Regions from separate parts of the Pseudomonas triclosanedens genome, predicted to be linked through region 1. Evidence: predicted binding sites of a transcription regulator. Region 1 holds the regulator's gene; each other region holds the start of a gene.
What was found. Region 1 encodes sigma-54, which starts transcription at its own class of promoters, with help from an activator protein. Its sites were predicted from a motif close to ANTGGCATNNANNTTGCTNT; they were not measured.
Positions count from the first base shown of each region.

Region 2: the regulator sigma-54 is predicted to act here: its motif matches at 1,567-1,586, upstream of OU419_RS11960 (CmpA/NrtA family ABC transporter substrate-binding protein).
Region 3: the regulator sigma-54 is predicted to act here: its motif matches at 1,122-1,141, upstream of OU419_RS05070 (pilin).

Region 1 is NZ_CP113432.1:1,166,316-1,173,771, reverse strand. It holds gene mlaE (lipid asymmetry maintenance ABC transporter permease subunit MlaE) at 1-501, opposite strand, end outside; gene OU419_RS05535 (ATP-binding cassette domain-containing protein) at 501-1,310, opposite strand; gene OU419_RS05530 (KpsF/GutQ family sugar-phosphate isomerase) at 1,555-2,529, shown strand; gene OU419_RS05525 (KdsC family phosphatase) at 2,530-3,054, shown strand; gene lptC (LPS export ABC transporter periplasmic protein LptC) at 3,063-3,635, shown strand; gene lptA (lipopolysaccharide transport periplasmic protein LptA) at 3,622-4,158, shown strand; gene lptB (LPS export ABC transporter ATP-binding protein) at 4,158-4,883, shown strand; gene OU419_RS05505 (RNA polymerase factor sigma-54) at 5,122-6,624, shown strand; gene hpf (ribosome hibernation-promoting factor, HPF/YfiA family) at 6,703-7,011, shown strand; gene ptsN (PTS IIA-like nitrogen regulatory protein PtsN) at 7,022-7,456, shown strand, end outside.
Region 2 is NZ_CP113432.1:2,530,242-2,537,697, reverse strand. It holds gene acnB (bifunctional aconitate hydratase 2/2-methylisocitrate dehydratase) at 1-1,315, shown strand, start outside; gene OU419_RS11960 (CmpA/NrtA family ABC transporter substrate-binding protein) at 1,696-2,892, shown strand; gene OU419_RS11955 (ANTAR domain-containing response regulator) at 2,895-3,473, shown strand; gene OU419_RS11950 (polysaccharide lyase family 7 protein) at 3,690-4,379, shown strand; gene OU419_RS11945 (thioesterase family protein) at 4,464-4,892, shown strand; gene OU419_RS11940 (c-type cytochrome) at 4,972-5,463, shown strand; gene OU419_RS11935 (nitrate/nitrite transporter) at 5,775-6,986, shown strand; gene OU419_RS11930 (bifunctional protein-serine/threonine kinase/phosphatase) at 7,012-7,456, shown strand, end outside.
Region 3 is NZ_CP113432.1:1,059,095-1,066,550, reverse strand. It holds gene OU419_RS05075 (phosphoethanolamine transferase) at 1-520, opposite strand, end outside; gene OU419_RS05070 (pilin) at 598-1,074, opposite strand; gene pilB (type IV-A pilus assembly ATPase PilB) at 1,302-3,005, shown strand; gene OU419_RS05060 (type II secretion system F family protein) at 3,009-4,226, shown strand; gene OU419_RS05055 (prepilin peptidase) at 4,230-5,102, shown strand; gene coaE (dephospho-CoA kinase) at 5,169-5,777, shown strand; gene yacG (DNA gyrase inhibitor YacG) at 5,774-5,980, shown strand; gene OU419_RS05040 (hypothetical protein) at 6,021-6,236, opposite strand; gene OU419_RS05035 (energy-coupling factor ABC transporter permease) at 6,343-7,032, opposite strand; gene OU419_RS05030 (FAD/FMN-containing dehydrogenase) at 7,029-7,456, opposite strand, start outside.

The sequences.
Region 1 (7,456 bases):
ACTAAAGATAGCGGCCAGCAGCGGCATGGAAATGAAACCTGCCCACAGACGCGGCGCAATGATGTACTTGAGCGGGTCGACGCCGATCATTTCCAGGCTCGACAGTTGTTCGGTGGACTTCATGTTGCCGATCTCGGCGGTCAGCGCGGAACCTGCACGTCCTGCGAACAACAGACCGGTCACCACCGGCCCCAGTTCACGCAGCAGCGTCAGCGCCACCATCTGGCCGACGGCCTGCTCGGAACCATAGCTCGCCAGGATGTTGTAGCCCTGCAGCGCCAGCACCATGCCGATGAACAGCCCGGAAACCACGATGATTGCCAGGGACAGCACACCTACGGAGTACAACTGCTTGATCAGCAACTGGAAAGCGCCGCTGTGCACGCCGCGTCCGAAGATCGCATGCACCAGGAACAGGGTGGAACGGCCGAGCGCCTCGAGAACATCGAGGCCCGCGCGCCCGAGCAGACGGACTCGCTCGAGCGGTGAAGTCTTGCGCATCAGCGTTCTCCCAGCAGATCGACGCGATAATCGCGGGCAGGATAATGGAACGGCACCGGGCCATCGGGGATGCCTTTCATGAACTGGCGCACCCGCGGATCGTCGAGCTGCTGCAGGTCCGCCGGAGTGCCGTGACCCAGCACACGACCATCGCCGACGATATAGATGTAGTCGGCGATGCTCGCGGTTTCCGCCAGGTCGTGCGACACCACGATACTGGTGATGCCCAGGGCATCGTTGAGCAGGCGGATCAGGCGCACCAGAACGCCCATCGCAATGGGGTCCTGCCCCACGAAGGGCTCGTCGTACATGAGGATCTGCGGGTCCAGCGCAATCGCACGCGCCAGTGCCACACGACGCTTCATGCCGCCGGAAAGTTCGTCCGGCATCAGGTCCACAGCCCCGCGCAGTCCAACGGCCTGCAACTTCATCAGGACGATGTCGCGAATCATCTCGTCCGGCAACTGCGTATGCACCCGCAGCGGGAAGGCAACGTTCTCGTAGACATCGAGGTCGGTGAACAGCGCGCCACTCTGGAACAGCACGCCGAACTGCTTGCGCATGTCGAACAGGTCGCCACGGCTGAGGGTGGGGAGATTCTGCCCGTTGACCCACACTTCGCCCTTGGCCGGGCGCAACTGGGCGGCGATCAGCCGCAGCAGGGTTGTCTTGCCGCACCCTGACGGCCCCATGATCCCGGTGACCTTGCCACGCGGAATGCGGATGTCCACGTTATTGAATATCGCACGCTGCCCGCGCTTGAAGGTCAGGCCCTTCAGCTCGACGGCGTATTGGTCGTTCGTGCTCATAGAACTCCTTGCATCACGGCGCTGTCCCTGTATGCCTGCCACCCCACGGCAAAAGTGTGACACGGCGCGACAGTCCGAACGGCCGCGAACTATAGCACTCCGGCAAGCGGCGCCCCAAGGGTCGGGGCACGCTTCGTTAAGGCAATGTTCAGCAAAATACGATCACATTGAGAATGTGTGTGATGAGCCTTTGGCGCTTTCCCGTTATAATCTCGCCCTTCATTTCGCCCCACGCCTTTCGAACATGAGCCAGAATCACGATTTCATCCACTCGGCGCAACGCACAATTCGTCTTGAGCGCGACGCCGTGGACTCACTGCTGGCGCGCATCGGCGCGAATTTCACCCACGCCTGCGAACTGCTGCTGGCCTGCAAGGGCCGCGTGGTCGTGGTCGGCATGGGCAAGTCCGGCCATGTCGGCAACAAGATAGCCGCCACCCTCGCCAGCACGGGCACGCCGTCGTTCTTCGTGCATCCCGCCGAGGCGAGTCACGGCGACATGGGCATGATCACCCGCGATGACGTAGTAATCGCCCTATCCAACTCCGGCTCGACCGCCGAAATCGTCACACTGCTGCCGCTGATCAAACGCCTGGGCATCACCCTTATCAGCATGACCGGCAACCCGGAATCGCCGCTGGCCAAAGCTGCGGTCGTCAACCTGGACGCCAGCGTCGAGCAGGAAGCCTGCCCGCTGAACCTCGCCCCCACATCCTCCACAACGGTTTCGCTGGTGCTCGGCGATGCGCTGGCAATCGCCCTGCTGGAAGCCCGCGGCTTCACCGCCGAGGATTTCGCCTTCTCGCACCCGGGCGGCGCTCTTGGCCGCCGGCTGCTGCTCAAGGTCGAGAATGTCATGCACGTCGGCGAAGAACTGCCACAGGTTCTGCTGGGCACCTCGCTCAGCGGCGCGCTGCTGGAAATGACCCGCAAGGGCCTGGGCATGACCATCGTGCTCGACGACAAGGGTAAACTGGCCGGCATCTTCACCGACGGCGACCTGCGCCGCACCCTGGACAAGGGTCTGGATGTCCGCCAGGTGAATATCGAGCAGGTCATGACCGTGCACGGAAAGACTGCACGTCCGGACATGCTGGCTGCCGAAGCCCTGAAGATCATGGATGACCACAAGATCAGCGTTCTCGTCGTGGTCGACGAGCAAGACAATCCGGTAGGTGTCCTGCATATCCACGATCTGACCCGCGCGGGAGTGATCTGAATGAGCGCCGACCTGCTGCAGCGCGCCAAGGCCGTCCGCCTGGCGGTGTTCGACGTCGATGGTGTTCTTACCGACGGCAAGCTCTACTTCCTGCCCGATGGCAGTGAATTCAAGACTTTCAATACCTTGGACGGCCACGGCATCAAGATGCTGATCGCCTCCGGCGTACGTACCGCGATCATCACCGGACGCAAGAGCCCAGTGGTCGAACTGCGGGCGCAGAACCTGGGAATCCATCACCTGTACCAGGGCCGCGAAGACAAGCTGGTCGCCCTCGACCATCTGCTGGCCGAACTCGGTCTAGGCTATGAAGAGGTCGCCTACCTGGGCGATGATCTGCCCGACCTGCCGGCGATTCGCCGCGCCGGGCTGGGCATGGCGGTGGCCAGCGCCGACCCGTTCGTCCGCCAGCACGCCGACGGCGTTACCCAGGCGCGCGGTGGCGAAGGTGCCGCACGTGAGTTCTGCGAGCTGATCCTGCGCGCCCAGGGCAATCTCGAAGCCGCGCAAAGCGCGTACCTCTAGAGCCGAACATGCCCAAGACACTCCGCCAGAAACTGCTGCTCGTCCTGATAGCCATCCTGCTGATCGCGCTTGGCTATTACTGGAACGTCCGCCTGGACTTCAACGAGCGCCAGATCAAGTCGCAGACCAGCGACGCAATCGATTTCTATGCGGTGAACGCGCACAGCGTTCAATACCGCGCCGACGGCAGTCTCGCCTACGAGATGACCGCGGAGAAGCTGGAACACCTGAAAGCAACCGATGTGACGATGGTGACCACCCCCGACCTGTTCTTCTATCGCGAACAGGAAGCGGAGCCGTGGCACGTACAGAGCGTCCGCGCCGAAGTAGGCCCAGAAGGCAAGCAGGTCGAATTGATCGACGACGTGCGAGTGGCCCGCACCGACGCGCAGAACCGCACGCTGCTGCTCAACACTACCCGCATGACGGTGTTCCCGGACAAGGACTATGCGCAGACTGACCAGCCGGTGAAAATCACCGAACCCAACGGTGTGACCACGGCGAATGGAATGAAAGCGTATCTGAAAGACAGCCGGATGATCCTGCTGTCCAACGTAAGAGGTCAGCATGAGGCTCGTTAACACCCTTCCCCTTCTCCTCAGCCTCGCCGCCGCCATCGGCAGTCCGGCCACCTGGGCACTGCCCACCGACCGCGAACAACCCATTCGCGTTCAGGCCGACAGCGCCGAGCTGGACGACAAGCAAGGTGTCGCCGTCTACCGCGGCGATGTGGTGGTGACCCAGGGCAGCATGAAGCTGACCGGCAATACCGTCACGCTCAAACAGAACAAGAATGGCGATATCGAGGTCGTCACCTCGGTGGGCAAACCCGCCTATTTCGAGCAGAAGCCCGCGCCGGAGAAAGAAATCACCAAGGCCTACGGCCTGACGATCCAGTACTTCGTCACCCAGAACCGCGTCGTGCTGATCGACCAGGCGAAGGTGATTCAGGAAGGCAATACCTTCGAAGGCGAGAAGATCGTCTATGACACCCAGCGCCAGATCGTCAACGCAGGCCGTGCCACGGGCACCCAGGTGACCACGCCGCGCCCGCGCATCGACATGGTCATCCAGCCCAAGAAAAAGCAGGATCAAGCGCAGTAATGGCCACGCTAACCGCCCAGCACCTCGCCAAGAGCTACAAGAGCCGGCAAGTCGTCCGCGATGTCAGCATGAGCATCGAAAGCGGACAGATCGTCGGCCTGCTCGGCCCCAACGGAGCGGGCAAGACCACCTGCTTCTACATGATCGTCGGCCTGGTCCGCGCCGACCAGGGCATAGTCCGCATCGACGACCAGGACGTCACCCACCTGCCCATGCACGGACGCGCGCGCGCCGGCATCGGCTACCTGCCCCAGGAAGCCTCGATCTTCCGCAAGCTGTCGGTGGCCGACAACATCAGCGCCATCCTCGAAACCCGCAGCGACCTCGATCGCGCCGGTCGCCAGGAAGCACTGGAAAGCCTGCTCGAGGAGTTCCACATCCACCACATCCGCGACAACCTCGGCATGAGCCTGTCCGGTGGCGAACGCCGTCGAGTGGAAATCGCCCGAGCCCTGGCCAGCTCGCCGAAGTTCATCCTGCTGGACGAACCCTTCGCTGGTGTCGACCCGATTTCCGTGGGCGATATCAAGCAGATCATCCATCACCTCAAGGCCAAGGGTATCGGTGTGCTGATCACCGACCACAACGTCCGTGAGACCCTGGACATCTGCGAAACGGCATACATCGTCAACGACGGTCAACTGATCGCCGAAGGCAGCGCCGAGAGCATCCTCGCCAACGACCTGGTGAAGGAAGTGTACCTGGGGCACGAGTTCCGCCTTTGACCCCAAGGCCGTCGCCAGGCGGCGTTCCCCGCTTTTCACACGACCCGGGACCTCACCCGGTGTCGCGCTTCGTGCCGCGCCCGGCCAGGCGGAATGCGGGGTTGTAACGAAAGGTCGACAGCCCCTAGGCAAAGCGCCCAAACTCAGGCATATAATTTGCTTCCTCGCGGCACCCCGGTGTCCGTAGTCGTGGATATGGCGCGCTTCGCGCCAGCGAACAAGGTGCCTAGTTCCAGCCATGAAACCATCGCTCGTCCTCAAGATGGGCCAGCAGCTGACGATGACTCCGCAGCTGCAACAGGCCATCCGACTGCTCCAGCTCTCGACACTGGACCTCCAACAGGAAATCCAGGAAGCCCTGGAGTCCAACCCGATGCTGGAGCGCCAGGAAGAAGGCGACGACTACGACAACAGTGATCCCCTGGCCGACGGTGACGACAGCCCCCCTTCCAGCGCCAGCGGCAATTCTCAGGACAGCTACCAGGAAAGCACCGCCCCCAACGCCGACAGCCTCGACGAGGACCAGTGGGCCGAACGCATTCCCAACGAACTGCCTGTCGACACTGCCTGGGAAGACATATATCAGACCAGTGCCAGCAGCCTGCCCAGCAACGATGATGACGAGTGGGATTTCACCTCCCGCACCTCCGCCGGCGAAAGCCTGCAAAGCCATCTGCTCTGGCAACTGAACCTGGCTCCGATGTCCGACACCGATCGCCTGATCGCCCTGAGCATCATCGACGGCATCAACGACGACGGCTATCTCGAAGAATCCCTCGACGACATCATCTCCTCCCTCGACCCGGAACTGGGCGTGGAGATGGACGAAGTGGAAGTCGTCCTGCGCCGCGTGCAGCAACTCGAACCCGCCGGCGTCGGCGCTCGCAACCTGCGCGAATGCCTGCTTCTGCAGCTTCGCCAGATGCCGGCCAATACCTACCTGCTGGCCGAAGCGCTGAAACTGGTCTCCGACCACCTCGACCTGCTGGGCAGCCGCGACTACAGCCAACTGATGCGCCGTATGAAGCTCAAGGAAGATGAGCTGCGCGAAACCATCGAACTGATCCAGTCGCTGCACCCGCGCCCCGGCTCGCAGATCGAGTCCGGCGAAGCCGAATACGTGGTGCCCGACGTCATCGTTCGCAAGCATAACGAACGCTGGCTGGTGGAACTGAACCAGGAAGCGGTGCCGCGCCTGCGGGTCAACTCGCAGTACGCCGGCCTGGTGCGCCGCGCCGACTCCAGCGCGGACAACACCTTCATGCGCAACCAGTTGCAGGAAGCGCGCTGGTTCATCAAGAGCCTGCAGAGCCGCAACGAAACGCTGATGAAGGTGGCAACTCAAATCGTCGAGCATCAGCGTGGCTTCCTCGAGTACGGAGAAGAGGCCATGAAGCCGCTGGTCCTGCACGATATCGCCGAAGCCGTGGGCATGCACGAGTCGACCATCTCGCGCGTCACTACGCAGAAATTCATGCACACGCCGCGTGGCATCTTCGAGCTGAAGTACTTCTTCTCCAGCCACGTCAGCACCTCCGAAGGTGGCGAGTGCTCCTCCACCGCGATCCGCGCGATCATCAAGAAACTGGTCGCGGCTGAAAGTCCGAAAAAGCCATTGAGTGACAGCAAGATCGCTGGTTTACTGGAGGCACAGGGCATTCAAGTGGCACGTCGCACCGTCGCCAAGTACCGGGAGTCCTTAGGGATTGCTCCCTCCAGCGAACGCAAGCGACTGGTATGACGTTGACCCACGCCAAGGTGTTCCGGCGGCAGGCCCCATAACCTGCCACTTACACACGGGCAATAAGGAGAAAGCGGTATGCAAGTCAACATCAGTGGACATCAACTGGATGTGACCGACGCCCTGCGCGACTACGTCGTCGAAAAACTCGGCAGACTGGAGCGCCACTTCGACAAGATAACCAATGTTCAGGTCATCATGGAGGTCGAGAAACTGAAGCAGAAAATCGAAGCCACCCTCCACATCGCCGGCGGCGAAGTGGTGGCCTGTGCTGAACATGAAGACATGTACGCGGCCATCGACCTGCTCACCGACAAGCTCGACCGCCAACTGATCAAGCACAAGGAAAAATACCTCGAGCGCCAACAGGGTGTTGGTGTTCGTTAACCCTCTCCCTATGATTCGACTCGAGCAAATCCTGACCCCCGGCCGTTCCCTGGTGAACGTGCCGGGCGGCAGCAAGAAACGCGTACTCGAACAAATCGCCAACCTGGTGGCTCGCGAGCTGCCAGGTTTCGATGCGCAAGACATCTTCGAAAACCTGGTGGCTCGGGAGCGCCTGGGCTCCACCGGTTTCGGCAATGGCATTGCCATTCCCCATTGCCGCCTCCCTGGCTGCCAATCGCCCATCAGTGCCATTCTCCACCTGGATTCCCCGGTCGACTTCGACGCTCTCGACGGCGCCCCGGTAGACCTGGTGTTCGTCCTGCTGGTACCTGAAGCCGCCACCGAGGAGCATCTGGAGCTGCTTCGGCAGATCGCCTCCATGCTCGACCGTTCCGACGTCCGTGACCGTCTGCGCCACGCCGCCAACGGCGAGGAACTGTACCGG
Region 2 (7,456 bases), 1.4 Mb from region 1:
TTGCCTGGGCTTCTCCGCCGACCTGGTGATGCAGTCCTTCTGCCACACCGCTGCCTATCCGAAGCCGATCGACGTCAAGACCCACCACACCCTGCCGGACTTCATCATGACCCGCGGTGGTGTTTCCCTGCGTCCGGGCGACGGCATCATCCACAGCTGGCTGAACCGCATGCTGCTGCCTGACACCGTCGGCACCGGCGGCGACTCGCACACCCGCTTCCCGATCGGCATCAGCTTCCCGGCCGGTTCCGGCCTGGTGGCCTTCGCCGCTGCCACCGGCGTCATGCCGCTGGACATGCCGGAATCGGTTCTGGTGCGCTTCAAGGGCAAGCTGCAACCGGGCATTACCCTGCGTGACCTGGTCCATGCGATCCCCTACTACGCCATCCAGGCCGGCCTGCTGACCGTCGAGAAGAAAGGCAAGAAGAACATCTTCTCCGGCCGCATTCTCGAGATCGAAGGTCTGAACGACCTGACCGTCGAGCAAGCCTTCGAGCTGTCCGACGCCTCCGCCGAGCGTTCGGCTGCCGGTTGCACCATCAAGCTGCCGGAAGAGGCTATCGCCGAGTACCTGAAGTCCAACATCACCCTGCTGCGCTGGATGATCGGCGAAGGCTACGGCGATGCCCGCACCCTGGAGCGCCGCGCCAAGGCGATGGAAGCCTGGCTGGCCAACCCGCAGTTGCTGGAAGCCGACAAGGATGCCGAATACGCTGCAGTCATCGAGATCGACCTGGCCGACGTCAAGGAGCCGGTACTCTGCGCGCCGAACGACCCGGACGACGCTCGCCTGCTGTCCAGCGTTCAAGGCCGCAAGATCGATGAAGTGTTCATCGGTTCCTGCATGACCAACATCGGTCACTTCCGCGCCGCCGGCAAGCTGCTGGACAAGGTCAAGGGTGGTATCCCGACCCGTCTGTGGCTGGCTCCGCCGACCAAGATGGACGCCCACCAGCTGACCGAGGAAGGCTACTACGGCATCTACGGCAAGGCTGGCGCGCGCATGGAAATGCCAGGCTGCTCGCTGTGCATGGGTAACCAGGCTCGCGTACAGACCGGCTCGACCGTGGTTTCCACCTCGACCCGTAACTTCCCGAACCGCCTGGGCGACGCGACCGATGTGTTCCTGGCATCGGCCGAACTGGCCGCCGTTTCCTCGATCATCGGCAAGCTGCCGACCGTCGAGGAATACATGGCCTACGCGAAGGACATCGACAGCATGTCTGCCGATATCTACCGCTACCTGAGCTTCGACCAGATCGCCGAGTTCCGCGAAGCCGCGGCCAACGCGAAGATCCCGGTCGTTCAGGCCTGAGTCTCCTAGCGTGACGAAAAGCCCCGCCCAGTGCGGGGCTTTTCTTTTCTGCGTTACCTGCAATAGAGCGCCCCACGCCCCACTCACGATGGCGCTAATACTTATTGACCGTTGCGCCACCGGGCCATGCAGCTATGGTGACAACAGGCCCTGCCGATATCCGTGCTCAGGTGCCCTTGATGGAACCCTCCAGAGGTGCGCTCCCTTCCTCTGCGCCCCGCCTTCGAGCGGGGCTTCTTTTTTCTGCCGCGACTGGCACATCCCTTGCTGAGCCCATGATCTCAGGCAGCCCAACGGTGGGCCCCTGACAGACAATGGCGTCGTATCCACCCGTCCACCGACGGTCCGTGGAGCGGCGCCTTTTGCATTCAGAGGTGGAAATGATCGACAGCACAAGCCCGGACAGCCTAGCCTGGGTTGCCGGCTCCGATGCCCCGGAAAGAACCGAGCTCAATCTAGGCTTCATGGCCCTCAGCGACTCTGCCTCGCTGATAGTCGCTGCCACCCAGGGCTTCGCCCAGCCCTACGGGCTGACCCTCAACCTACGGAGGCAAAGCTCCTGGGCCAGCCTGCGCGACCGCCTGCTCAGTGGCGAACTGGACGCCGCCCAGAGCCTTTACGGCATGATCTATGGCATCCAGCTCGGCCTTGGCGGCACACCTGCCACCGACATGGCCGTGCTCATGGGCCTGTGTCAGAACGGCCAGTCGATCAACCTCTCCGCACCGCTGCTGCGCGATGGCGTGACCTCTGTCGAGGCACTCCGGCATCACGTGATCCACAACGGTGCGCGACTCACCCTGGCCCACACCTTCCCCACCGGCACCCACGCACTGTGGTTGAACTACTGGCTGGCCGCCCACGGCATCCACCCACTGCACGACGTGCGCACGCTGGTGGTCCCGCCAGCGCAGATGGTGGAGCACCTCAAGGCCGGTCGTATCGACGGCTTCTGCGCAGGAGGCCCGTGGGGCGCGCTGGCGGTGGACGAGGGAATGGGGTTCACACTGGCGACCAGCCAGCAGATATGGCCGGATCACCCGGAAAAGGTGCTGGGCACCACACGCGGCTTCGTCGAGCAGTACCCCAACACCGCACGCGCGCTGGTGATGGCCATGCTGGATGCCAGCCGATTCATCGAGGCCAGCGAAGACAACCTGCGCAGCACCGCGCAGTTGATCAGCGGCCATGAGTACGTTGACGCGCCGCTCTCCTGCATCGAGCCCCGCCTTTTCGGCCGCTACCAGGACGGGCTCGGCCACGCCTGGCAGGATGCGCACCCGCTGCGCTTCTTCAATCACGGCCTGGCCAACATGCCCTGGCTGTCCGACGGCATGTGGTTCATGACCCAATTCCGTCGCTGGGGCCTGCTGCGCGACGACATCGACTACCTCGGCGTCGCCCGCCAGGTCCAGCAACTGGCGCTGTACCGGCAAGCCGCCGAGGCCGTGGGCGTGGCCGCGCCCGAAGCAGACCTGCGCAGTTCGGCACTGATCGACGGCCGCATCTGGGACGGCAGCGATCCCGCCGGCTATGCCCGCGGTTTCGAACTGAACGCCCTGGTAGAGCGAGGTTGAGCATGCTGCGCGTCCTGCTGATCAACGACACCCCGAAGAAAGTCGGGCGCCTCAAGGCCGCCCTGCTGGAAAGCGGCTTCGAGGTGGTCGATGAGTCCGGCCTGACCATCGACCTGGCGCAACGGGTGGAAGTCCTGCGTCCGGATGTGATCCTCATCGACACCGAGTCCCCCGGTCGCGACGTGATGGAGCAAGTGGTGCTGGTCAGCCGCGACCAGCCACGGCCCATCGTAATGTTCACCGACGAGCACGACCCGCAGGTGATGCGCCAGGCCATCCGCTCCGGGGTCAGCGCCTACATCGTCGAAGGCATCCAGGCGCAGCGCCTGCAGCCGATCCTCGACGTGGCTATGGCGCGCTTCGAGAGCGACCAGGCGCTGCGCGCGCAGCTCCAGGCCCGCGAACAGCAACTGGCCGAGCGCAAGCGGGTCGAGCTGGCCAAGGGACTGCTGATGAAGATGAAGGGCTGCACCGAAGAGGAGGCATATACCCTGATGCGGCGGCAGGCGATGGGACGTCAACAGAAGCTGGTGCAGGTGGCCGAGCAGATCATCGCCATGCACGACATGCTCGGGCAATGACGCGCCGCCGGCCATCTGCCAGCGGCGGCATACCGCGATCAGAACGCCAGTTGCGCTGCTGGCCCCCGCCGCCGAACACGCTGCGTATGCTGCCCGCGCCGCGACGCACCTTGCGCGGTCCCCCTCGCTTCCATTGCACGACCGTGGAAGTCCGCAGTGCGGCCTGCCGGCCAGGAACCCGCCGGCCGCGCCCGAACCCATCGCGAGCGAGACAGCATGATCGACCTATCTACCTGGAACCTCACCATCCCCAGCGAACCCCGCCCCACCGAAGTCCCCACCCAGCAATTGCAGAAGGGTTATCAGAGCCGCTACTTCAAGCGCGACGGCGACAGCATCGTCTTCTGGGTCCCCGTCGGTGGCTCCCACACCCAAGACAGTACCTTCCCGCGCACCGAGCTGCGCGAAACGTCACGCGATGGCAGCCTCTACAACTGGTACTACAGCGGTGGCGACAATGAACTGCGCGCCACCCTCAGCGTCGGCCGTGTGCCATCGCAGAACAAGATCATCATCGGCCAGATCCACAGCAAGTCGCCCACCAGCGGCGATGGCGAGCCACTGGTGAAGCTTCAGTACCACTACTATCCCAGGACCAGGACCGGCAGCATCGAAGCGCTGGTGCGCAACCACCCCGACGACAGCGCTAGCAAGAACATCCCACTGCTCACCGATGTCCGCCTGAACGAGCGCGTTACCTACAGCCTGCGCGTCACATCCTCCGGCCAGCTCGGCCTGCGCGCAGAGAGCGCCGATGGCGAAAAGCAGTATTACCGCCAGGCCCTGAGCAAGACCTGGAGCAAGCAATTGCTCTACTTCAAGGCTGGCGCCTACATCAGCGACAACAAGGGCGCCGACGACGAAGGCGGCCGCGTGACCTTCTATCACCTCAACGCAGCGCACTGAGGCTCCCATTCAGCCCGCCAATGGCACTGCGAAACCGGTGGCGGGCTTCGTACAATGACGCATTCATCGTCATTCGAGATCGCTATGGCCCGCCTGAAACTGGAATTCCCCGACGAACTCTTCATCTACAGCACCAAGCTGACCGTCCGCGTCACCGACATCAACGGCGCCAACCACCTGGGCAACGATTCGATGATCTCGATGATTTCTGAGGCCCGCGCGCGCTTCCTGTTCGATTACGGCATCCGCGAGACCGGCATCATCGTCACTGACCTCGCCACCACATACCGCGCCGAAGCGCACGCCCGCGACCAACTGCTGTTCGAGGTCGGCGTCATGGACTTCAACAAGTACGGCGGCGACATCATCTTCCGCATCACACGCCCAGCGGACGACACCCTCGTGGCAATGGCAAAATCCGGCTTCGTGTTCTTCGACTACAAAGCCGGTCAAGTCACCCCGATTCCCGACGCCTTCCGCGATACCTTCCCCAACGTCAACTGGGTCGCCTGAGCCATCCCGGCAGGCACGCCGACAACGCGCTATACCTCTGGAGCCGTGAACCCGATCGCTATCAGAGGAGATACACACCATGCCGTCCTTCCCTCGGGTGGGCGCGCTGTCCGGTTGTCTGTGCCTGCCACTTATGTCCCTTTCCGCGCCAACACCAGCTGCGGACTCCGATTCCCTGCAACGCGGCCGCTATCTGGTGCAGATCGCCGGCTGCAACGACTGCCACACCGCCGGCTACGCGATGGCGCCGGAGAAAGTCCCGGAGAGCGCCTGGCTCACCGGCGATCAACTGGGCTGGAGCGGCCCCTGGGGCACCACCTATCCCAGCAACCTGCGCCTGTACATGCAGGGCTACAGCGAGGAGCAGTGGCTGGCCAACGCGCGCCAGGCGAGCTTCCGGCCACCCATGCCCTCCCATGTGCTGCGCATCATGAGCGATGACGACCTGCGCGGTATCTACCGCTATCTTCGTCACCTTGGCCCGGCCGGCCAGATCGCCCCTGCCTACCTGCCGCCAGGGACCGTACCGCAAGGGCCGGTGGTGCTCTTTCCCTCCCCACCAACGCTCTGAGCCCACGCCCCAACGCAGCGCACGCGCCCCGCCGCTAGCGCTGCGTTGGGGCATCGCAAAACGGCTGGATCACGGTAATCCACTGAGTCCAAAAGACTTTTTACACTTGGCCCAGCGCTTGCTGTAGTCCAGCCGGTGGTAATCAACGGCGGTTACCCAACTACGACAAAGGCGTCGCATCCGCACCCGCACCTAGTGCGAGGGTGGAGCGACGCCTTTTTCGTTTGCCCCGGCGCAGGGGCCTTGCAGCACCGGCGGATGCCATATGGGCGCCCGACCGGGGTACTCAACCGTTGCTGATGAGGTGTTCCATGCAGACGAGCTTCTGGAAAGCCGGCCACGCGCCGACGCTCTTCGCCGCCTTCCTCTATTTCGACCTGAGCTTCATGGTCTGGTACGTGCTCGGCCCACTGGCCGTGCAGATCGCCACCGACCTCGAACTGTCCACCCAGCAGCGCGCGCTGATGGTGGCCACACCGATTCTTTCAGGCGCCGTACTGCGCTTCCTGATGGGCCTGCTGGCCGATCGCTGGTCGCCCAAGGCCGCCGGCATCCTCGGCCAGGTAGTCGTCATCTGCGCGCTGTCTGGAGCCTGGCAACTGGGAATCCAAACGCTGGAGCATGCCCTTCTGCTGGGCGTACTGCTGGGCATGGCCGGCGCCTCCTTCGCCGTAGCGCTGCCCCTGGCCTCGCAGTGGTACCCGCCGCAGCACCAGGGCAAGGCGATGGGTATCGCTGGCGCGGGAAACTCCGGCACAGTGCTCACCGCACTGTTCGCGCCCGGCATCGCCGCCGCATTCGGCTGGCAGAATGTATTCGGCTTCGCGCTGATCCCCTTGCTGGCGACCCTCCTGGTATTCGCCCTGTTCGCCCGCAATGCGCCGGGGTGCCCAGCGCCCAAATCCCTGGCCGACTATCTGAAGGCCCTTGGTGACCGCGACAGTTGGTGGTTCATGTTCTTCTACAGCGTGACCTTCGGCGGCTTCCTTGGCCTGGCCAGCACACTGCCCGGCTACTTCAACGACCAGTATGGGCTGGACCCGGTCAAGGCGGGCTACTACACCGCCGCCTGCGTGTTCGCCGGCAGCCTCATGCGTCCAATGGGCGGCGCGCTGGCCGATCGCATCGGTGGTATCCGCAGCCTGCTGGTGATGTACACCGTCGCCTCGATCTGCATCGCCGCGGTGGGGTTCCACCTGTCCAGCGCGGTTGCCGCCCTGAGCCTCTTCGTGGCCGCGATGCTCAGCCTTGGCGCGGGCAACGGTGCAGTGTTCCAGCTCGTGCCGCAGCGCTTCCGCCAGACCATCGGGGTGATGACCGGCCTGATCGGCATGGCCGGCGGCATCGGCGGCTTCTGCCTGACCGCGGGCCTGGGTGCGATCAAGCAATCCACTGGTGACTACCAGATCGGCCTCTGGCTGTTCGCCAGCCTCGGCGTGCTGGCCTGGTTCGGCCTGCACGCGGTGAAGGCGCGCTGGCGCACCACCTGGGGCTGCGCGGCCGTGACAGCGGCACGGGTATAGCCATGCGCACCGGCAAGGGACTGGCATGAGCCTGGCGCTGAGCTTCGCCCAGGCCAGTGCCACCGGACCGCGGGACGAGAATCAGGACGCCCTGCGGGTGGTCACTCCGCCCGCAGAGCTGGCGGCCAGCAAGGGCTATCTGTTCGCCATTGCTGACGGCGTAAGCCATTGCGCCGACGGCGGACTCGCCGCACGCCTGACGCTACAGGCGCTGGCCACCGACTACTACGCCACGCCGGAAACCTGGGCCGTCGCCCAGGCCCTGGAGCGCCTGCTGATCTCGCAGAATCGCTGGCTACAGGCCAATGGTGGAGGCCAGCCGCTGTTGACCACACTCAGCGCGTTGGTGCTGCGCGGCCGGCGCTTCACCCTCGCCCATGTCGGAGACTGCCGCCTGTATCGGTGGCATGACGGGCAACTGGATTGCCTGACCCAGGACCACGTGTGGGAACAACCGGGCATGCAGCACG
Region 3 (7,456 bases), 110 kb from region 1:
TGACATTGGCTCGGGCAATATCGAACTGGCCGTACCAGGCCTCCGCTCCGCCTACCATGACGAACGCAGAAGCCCCTCCCACCAATATCAGCGCACGGATACGCAGCGGGAAGCAAAGCTTGCTGAGATAAAGCCGGCGGATGACGAGGATCGACGCAGCCATGCTTACGCAGAGCCCGAGCAGCACGGACAACAGCTTGCCCGAAAGGAAATTGGCCACCTCGGAGTAAGAGGTCTCGGCAAGAATCGCCGCCACATGCTGGGTGCTCGGGCGTCCGTACGCGCCGATGTACAGCGACTCCAGTGGCGACAGGATGAGGAATGGCAGCAATACGCAGGCAGCCACCCAGAAGCGAGGGACCAGCGCCAGCAGGAAGAAGACTATAAGGATCGCCGGGAGCAGACCGGCTTGTCCTGCCTCAACCCAGCCTGCCCGGTACCACCAGACCAGGTTTGGGAGGATTACCAGCAACACCAGTAGCGCAACAGCAGCGAGATCAATTCGCTTGGCAACCATCATCGTACCGCAGCAATTTCAATGGGGCCGGACAAACAAAAAGGCCGACGAATCGGCCTTTTTGTCCATATCCCGAGTTATCAGGACGAAGCAGAGCAACCGCTCGGACGCAGATTGGCCGGAGCAGTGGTGGTGCAGACCCAAGTTCCAGTCTGACGGTTACGAGTCCAGGTAACGTTCGTGCCGGTGAGGACCGGGGAAGCATTGCCGCCGAAATTTGCAACGATAGTAGCGTCAGCAGCAGCAGTACCAACGGTCACGAACGGAACGCCAGTACCGGCGGCCAGTTGCGCGTTGACCTGCGACGCACCGGTAATCAGGTTGGAACCGGTGGCAGTAGGATCACACTCGCCAGAGCCAGTACCAACGGTGGTCTTGGACTCCAGGGTGCAGGTTTCAACAGCAGTTTTCAGGGAGCCAGCTTCAGAAACCACACGGGCAACCTGGGAACGGGCAACGTAGTTCTGGTATTGCGGGATAGCGATGGCGGCCAGAATACCGATGATCGCAACCACGATCATCAGTTCGATAAGAGTAAAGCCTTTTTGAGCTTTCATATTTCTCTCCAGGTTTATAGAAAAGGTCTTAGGACCTGAAGAGTAGGAAAGCATCATCCATGCCAATCTTCTTACGCTCGATTCTGCGGGCTTTACGGAAACTTCCCACAAGATAAAGATGAAAATTCCGCAGGAAGTGACACTTTTGGGCAGCGCTCCGGTGCTGATTTGGCTCCTACGGCCAACTAGGATATAAGGCACAGAATTACTTTCCTGGCTTATCTCCGATGAACGATCAAGTCGTCCTGTCCGGCCTTGCCCGCCAGTTGGTGCAATCGCAACTGCTCGATGAAAAGAGTGCGCAACAGGCCCAATTGCAGGCCCAACGCAACAAGCTGTCGCTGGTGACCTACCTGGTCCAGAACAAACTGGTGAAGAGCCGGCCGCTGACAGAGCTTGCAGCCGAACAGTTCGGCGTTGCCTTCTGCGACCTGAGCAGTCTGGACCGGGAAAGCATCCCCAAGGAGCTGGTCAGCGAAAAGCTGATTCGCCAGCACCGGGTCCTGCCGCTGTGGCGCCGGGGCAACAAGTTGTTCGTCGGCCTGTCCGACCCGACCAACCACCAGGCCATCACCGACGTTCAGTTCAGTACGGGGCTGACCACCGAAGCGATCCTGGTCGAAGATGACAAGCTCGGCGATGCCATCGAGAAGGTCTTTGAAAGTGCTTCGGGCGGACTCGACGATCTAGGCGACGTCGATCTGGACGGCCTGGACATCGAAAGCGGCGACGCCGAGCCCAAGGAGGATGTCGGCGGCGATAGCGCCGATGACGCTCCGGTGGTGCGCTTCGTCAACAAGATGCTGCTCGATGCAATCAAGGGCGGCTCTTCCGACCTCCACTTCGAACCCTACGAGAAGATCTACCGTGTGCGCTTCCGTACCGACGGCATGCTGCACGAGGTCGCCAAGCCGCCGATCCAGTTGGCCAGCCGAATCTCCGCGCGCCTGAAGGTCATGGCGGGCCTCGACATCTCCGAGCGCCGCAAGCCCCAGGATGGCCGGATCAAGATGCGCGTCTCGAAGAGCAAATCCATCGACTTCCGCGTCAATACCATGCCCACGTTGTGGGGCGAGAAGATCGTGATGCGGATCCTCGACTCCTCCAGCGCACAAATGGGGATCGATGCGCTGGGTTATGAAGAGAGCCAGAAGCAGCTCTACCTCGAAGCGCTGAAACAGCCGCAAGGCATGATCCTGGTGACCGGCCCGACCGGTTCGGGCAAGACCGTTTCGCTCTACACAGGCATCAACATCCTCAACACCCCCGACATCAACATTTCCACTGCCGAAGACCCCGTCGAGATCAACCTCGAGGGCATCAACCAGGTGAACGTCAATCCGCGTCAGGGCATGGACTTCTCCCAGGCGCTGCGTGCGTTCCTGCGCCAGGACCCGGACGTCATCATGGTCGGTGAGATCCGTGACCTGGAGACCGCCGAAATCGCGATCAAAGCAGCGCAGACAGGGCACATGGTGATGTCCACGCTGCACACCAACAGCGCCGCGGAAACGCTCACGCGCCTGCTGAACATGGGTGTCGCCGCGTTCAACCTGGCCACTTCGGTCAACCTCATCATCGCCCAGCGTCTGGCACGCAAACTCTGCCCGCACTGCAAGAAAGAACACGACGTGCCACGGGAAACATTACTGCATGAAGGTTTCCCGGAAAGCGCTATCGGCACATTCAAGCTTTATGCGCCGGTTGGATGTGAAAACTGCAAGGGCGGCTATAAAGGTCGAGTGGGTATTTATGAAGTGGTTAAAAACACTCCCCCACTGCAGCGAATTATCATGGAAGAAGGCAACTCCATTCAGATCGCGGAACAAGCCCGCAAAGAAGGCTTCAATGATCTGCGCACTTCGGGCCTGATGAAAGCCATGCAAGGCATTACCAGCCTCGAAGAAGTCAACCGCGTGACCAAGGATTAATCCATGGCGGAAAAAGCATTAAAAACGAGTGTTTTCCTGTGGGAAGGCACCGATAGAAAGGGCGGGAAGATCAAAGGGGAGCTTTCCGGCACCAACCAGATGCTGGTCAAGGCCCAGCTTCGCAAGCAGGGCATCAATCCGACCAAGGTACGCAAGAAGGGGGTGTCCCTCTTCAGCGCGGGCAAGAAGATCAAGCCGATGGACATCGCCCTGTTCACCCGGCAGATGTCCACTATGATGGCCTCCGGCGTACCGTTGCTGCAGTCGTTCGACATCATTGGCGAGGGCTTCGACAACCCGAACATGCGCAAGCTGGTCGAAGAGGTCAAGAACGAGGTAGCCGCCGGTAACAGTCTGGCGAACTCGCTGCGCAAGAAGCCCCAGTATTTCGACGACCTGTATTGCAACCTGGTGGACGCGGGCGAACAGTCCGGTGCACTGGAAACGCTGCTCGACCGGGTAGCGACCTACAAGGAAAAGACCGAGTCGCTGAAGGCGAAGATCAAGAAGGCGATGACCTACCCCATTGCGGTGATCATCGTCGCCGTGATCGTTTCGGCCATCCTGCTGATCAAAGTGGTTCCCCAGTTCCAGTCGGTATTCTCCAACTTCGGCGCCGAACTTCCCGCCTTCACCATGATGGTCATTCACCTCTCCGAGGCATTGCAGGAGTGGTGGTACATCGTGCTGATCGGCCTTGTGGCGTTCGTCTTTGGATTCAAGGAATTTCACAAGCGCTCCGAGAAGTTCCGCGACGCAGTCGACCGCTCGATCCTGAAGCTGCCCATCGTCGGCCAGATTCTCTACAAGTCCGCCATCGCTCGTTATGCGCGCACGCTTTCCACGACGTTCGCCGCCGGCGTACCACTGGTGGAAGCACTGGATTCCGTGGCCGGCGCCACTGGCAACGTGGTCTTCCGCAATGCCGTCCAGCGTATCAAGCAGGACGTTTCCTCCGGTACACAACTGAACTTCTCCATGCGCACCACTGGCGTCTTCCCGAGCATGGCCATTCAGATGGCGGCTATCGGTGAAGAGTCCGGCTCGCTGGACTCGATGCTGGGCAAGGTAGCCAGCTACTACGAAGAAGAAGTCGATAACGCCGTGGATAACCTGACCACCCTGATGGAGCCCATGATCATGGCCATCCTCGGTGTGCTGGTCGGCGGCCTGATCATCGCCATGTACCTGCCGATCTTCCAACTGGGCAACGTCGTATAAACCATGCCGGTAACAGAGTTCCTGGCCAGCACCCCGCTGGCCTTTGTTTTATGCGCCGCCCTCCTCGGTCTGCTGGTGGGCAGTTTCCTCAACGTGGTCATCCATCGCCTGCCGCAGATGCTGAAGCTGGAGTGGCAACAACAGGCCCGTGAAGCGCTGGACCTGCCTGAACCTGGACCTCGCACCACTTACAACCTGGTCCTGCCGCACTCCCAGTGCCCGCATTGCGGACACCAGATTCGCGCCTGGGAAAACATTCCGGTTCTCAGCTATCTGGCATTACGCGGCAAGTGCTCATCCTGCAAGGCACCGATCAGCAAGCGTTACCCACTGATCGAAGTTGCCTGCGCCCTGCTGTCCGGCTTCATCGCCTGGCATTACGGTTTCGGTTGGCAGGCCGGCGCGATGCTGCTGCTCGGCTGGGGGCTGCTGGCGATGAGCATGATCGATGTCGATCACCAATTGCTGCCCGATGTGCTGGTGCTGCCGCTGCTATGGGTCGGGCTGATCGCCAACCATTTCGGCCTGTTCACCAGCCTAGGCGATGCCCTGTGGGGCGCAGTGATCGGCTACATGAGCCTGTGGTCGGTGTACTGGCTGTTCAAGCTGGTCACCGGTAAGGAAGGCATGGGCTACGGCGACTTCAAGTTGCTGGCCATGATCGGCGCCTGGGGCGGCTGGCAAGTACTGCCGCTGACCATCCTGCTGTCGTCGCTGGTGGGTGCGGTGCTGGGGGTGATCACCCTGCGACTGCGCAACGCGGAAACCAGTACGCCGATCCCCTTTGGCCCCTATCTGGCCATCGCCGGCTGGATTGCGCTGCTCTGGGGTGATCAAATAACCGCGACCTATCTGCAGTTCGCCGGTTTCCACTAGCCTTCTCCTGCGTCGAATCCCCTCGGCGCGTATTGACGGCCGCTGGAGTCGGCAAGAAGGAGAGCGATGAAACCCTGGATCCTGGGCCTCACCGGCGGCATCGGTAGCGGCAAGAGCGCCGCCGCCGAACACTTTTCCACGCTGGGTATCCACATGGTGGATGCCGACCACGCCGCACGTTGGGTGGTCGAACCCGGCCGCCCGGCCCTCGCGAAGATCGTGGATCGCTTCGGCGAAGGCGTGCTGCTGCCAGACGGCCAACTCAACCGTGGGGCACTGCGCGAGCGCATTTTCCAGTCCGAAGATGAGCGGCGCTGGCTCGAACGGCTGTTGCACCCGCTGATCGGCGAGGAGATCGTCGCCAACCTCGCCCGGGCGGAATCGCCCTACGCCATTCTGGTGTCGCCGCTACTGGTGGAGTCCGGGCAGCATCGGCTGACCCAGCGCGTCCTGGTGGTGGATACCCCGGAGCACCTGCAACTGGAACGCACCATGCGCCGGGATTCGGTGTCCGAAGGACAGGTCCGCGCGATTCTCAAGGCACAGGCCGCTCGCGAAGACCGAATCAAGCACGCGCATGACGTGCTGCTCAACGATGGCGACCTCGAACACCTGCACCAGCAGGTCGAGCGTCTGCATCAGTTCTATCTAGGCCTGCGTGGAGGACAACCATGAGCCAACCCCTGACTGTGGAGTGCCCCACCTGCGGCGCGCCCGTGGAGTGGAGCGCGAAGAGCGAGTTCCGTCCCTTCTGCTCGCACCGTTGCAAGCTTATCGACCTTGGCGCCTGGGCCGCAGAAGAACACGCCATTCCAGGCGACAGCCTCGAGGACGAGCTGTTCTCCGGCGACCTCGACAACCCGCCTCGCGGACACTGAGCCCGCACACCAAAAGGCCCGCAGATGCGGGCCTTTTCATTCAGGGGCGCATGAAGGCGTAGTCGCGATCCTCGTCAAGATTGTCGGCGAGGAAGTGCAGCTCATGGCCCAGGTCCTCCTGCGTGCGCACCTGGGCATTGGCCCGCACCACCGCGCTGAGCAGCGCGCGCACCGTCAGTTGCGGGTCCTGGCCCGCCGCCTCGGCCTCGACCAGCAACTCCTGCAGGCGCTCTTCGGCCCAGCTGTGAATGCTCATCGACGATCTCCTTGGAAATGGGGGGCCAGCTTCACCGATCGGAGCGACAGGCCGAACTGACCTGGATCAAACGCGAAATACGATGAGCGCCCTCAATGCCCGCGCATCACCGCGACTCATCGTCATCCTTCCACGGCGCCTGGAGATAGCGGGTGCGATTGAACGTTTCCAGCCAGTCGGGATAGAAGACCACCAGCCCGGTGACGATGGTCCCATTGATGAACGCCTCTGGAAACATGATCAGCCACAGGTAGCCAATGAAGTCCTCGATCCAGGGCGGCATAGGGAACAGGCCATCCATCCATAGCAATCCCAGCCCCAGCAACAGGCTGCACAGCGCAGCCAACGCCGCCGGAAAGAACCCCGAGCAGAAGATATAGACGAACAGGTTTCGCGGCTGTCGACGCTCGACGAACATTGCCGCCACTTCCGTGATGAGTACCGGAATCAACACCAGCAGCACACCGTTGATCCCTAGCGCCGCCCAATCCTGCCGGCCGATGGCGCACAAACCGATCTGCGCCACCACCCCCACCAGGATCGCCAGCGGCCAGTCCAGCAACAATGTTACGGCCGTCATGCCAATGAAGTGGAAGGACACCCCCGAGGCGAAATCCCGACGCACGAGCCACAGCAGGAACAACGCCAGCATGGTGCCGAATACCAGATGCTGCCGACGGAAATCGCTGATCAGCTCCAGCCAGGGCGCACGCCAGGCAGCCAATGCCACCAGCGGCAGATAGATCGCCCAGCCGAGCTCCAGAGTCTCTGCGGAAAGCAGTTGCGCGGTGATCACTGCGCGTCTCGCTCCAGCGCCTGACGCAAAGCGTCGGCGGAGTCGAAGCGGCGGGTGGCGACCACCTTGCCCTGCTCCAGTTGCAGCCAGGTCACGGCGGCGGCCTGGGCATCGAAACGATTGGCCACCCGCGCCTCACGGTCGAGCAGCACGCGATAGCTGTAGTCGCGCATGGCCGGCACCGCGAACATCGACGAGATGGCGCCCGGCATCCGGCTGATGTCCGCCACGAACACGGCGTGCCGTGCCTCCAGGTACCCAGCGGGGCGGCCATCCAGCGCGGCCTTGACCAGTTTCGAGCCAGCCATGTCGCGAGCGATCAGCATCACCCGCAGGTCGGCATCCGCGGTATAGGGCTTGTCGAACTGATCCAGCAGAGTCCAGCCAGTCGCGGGCCCGGCCTCCTGCGCCAGTGCGCCCACGC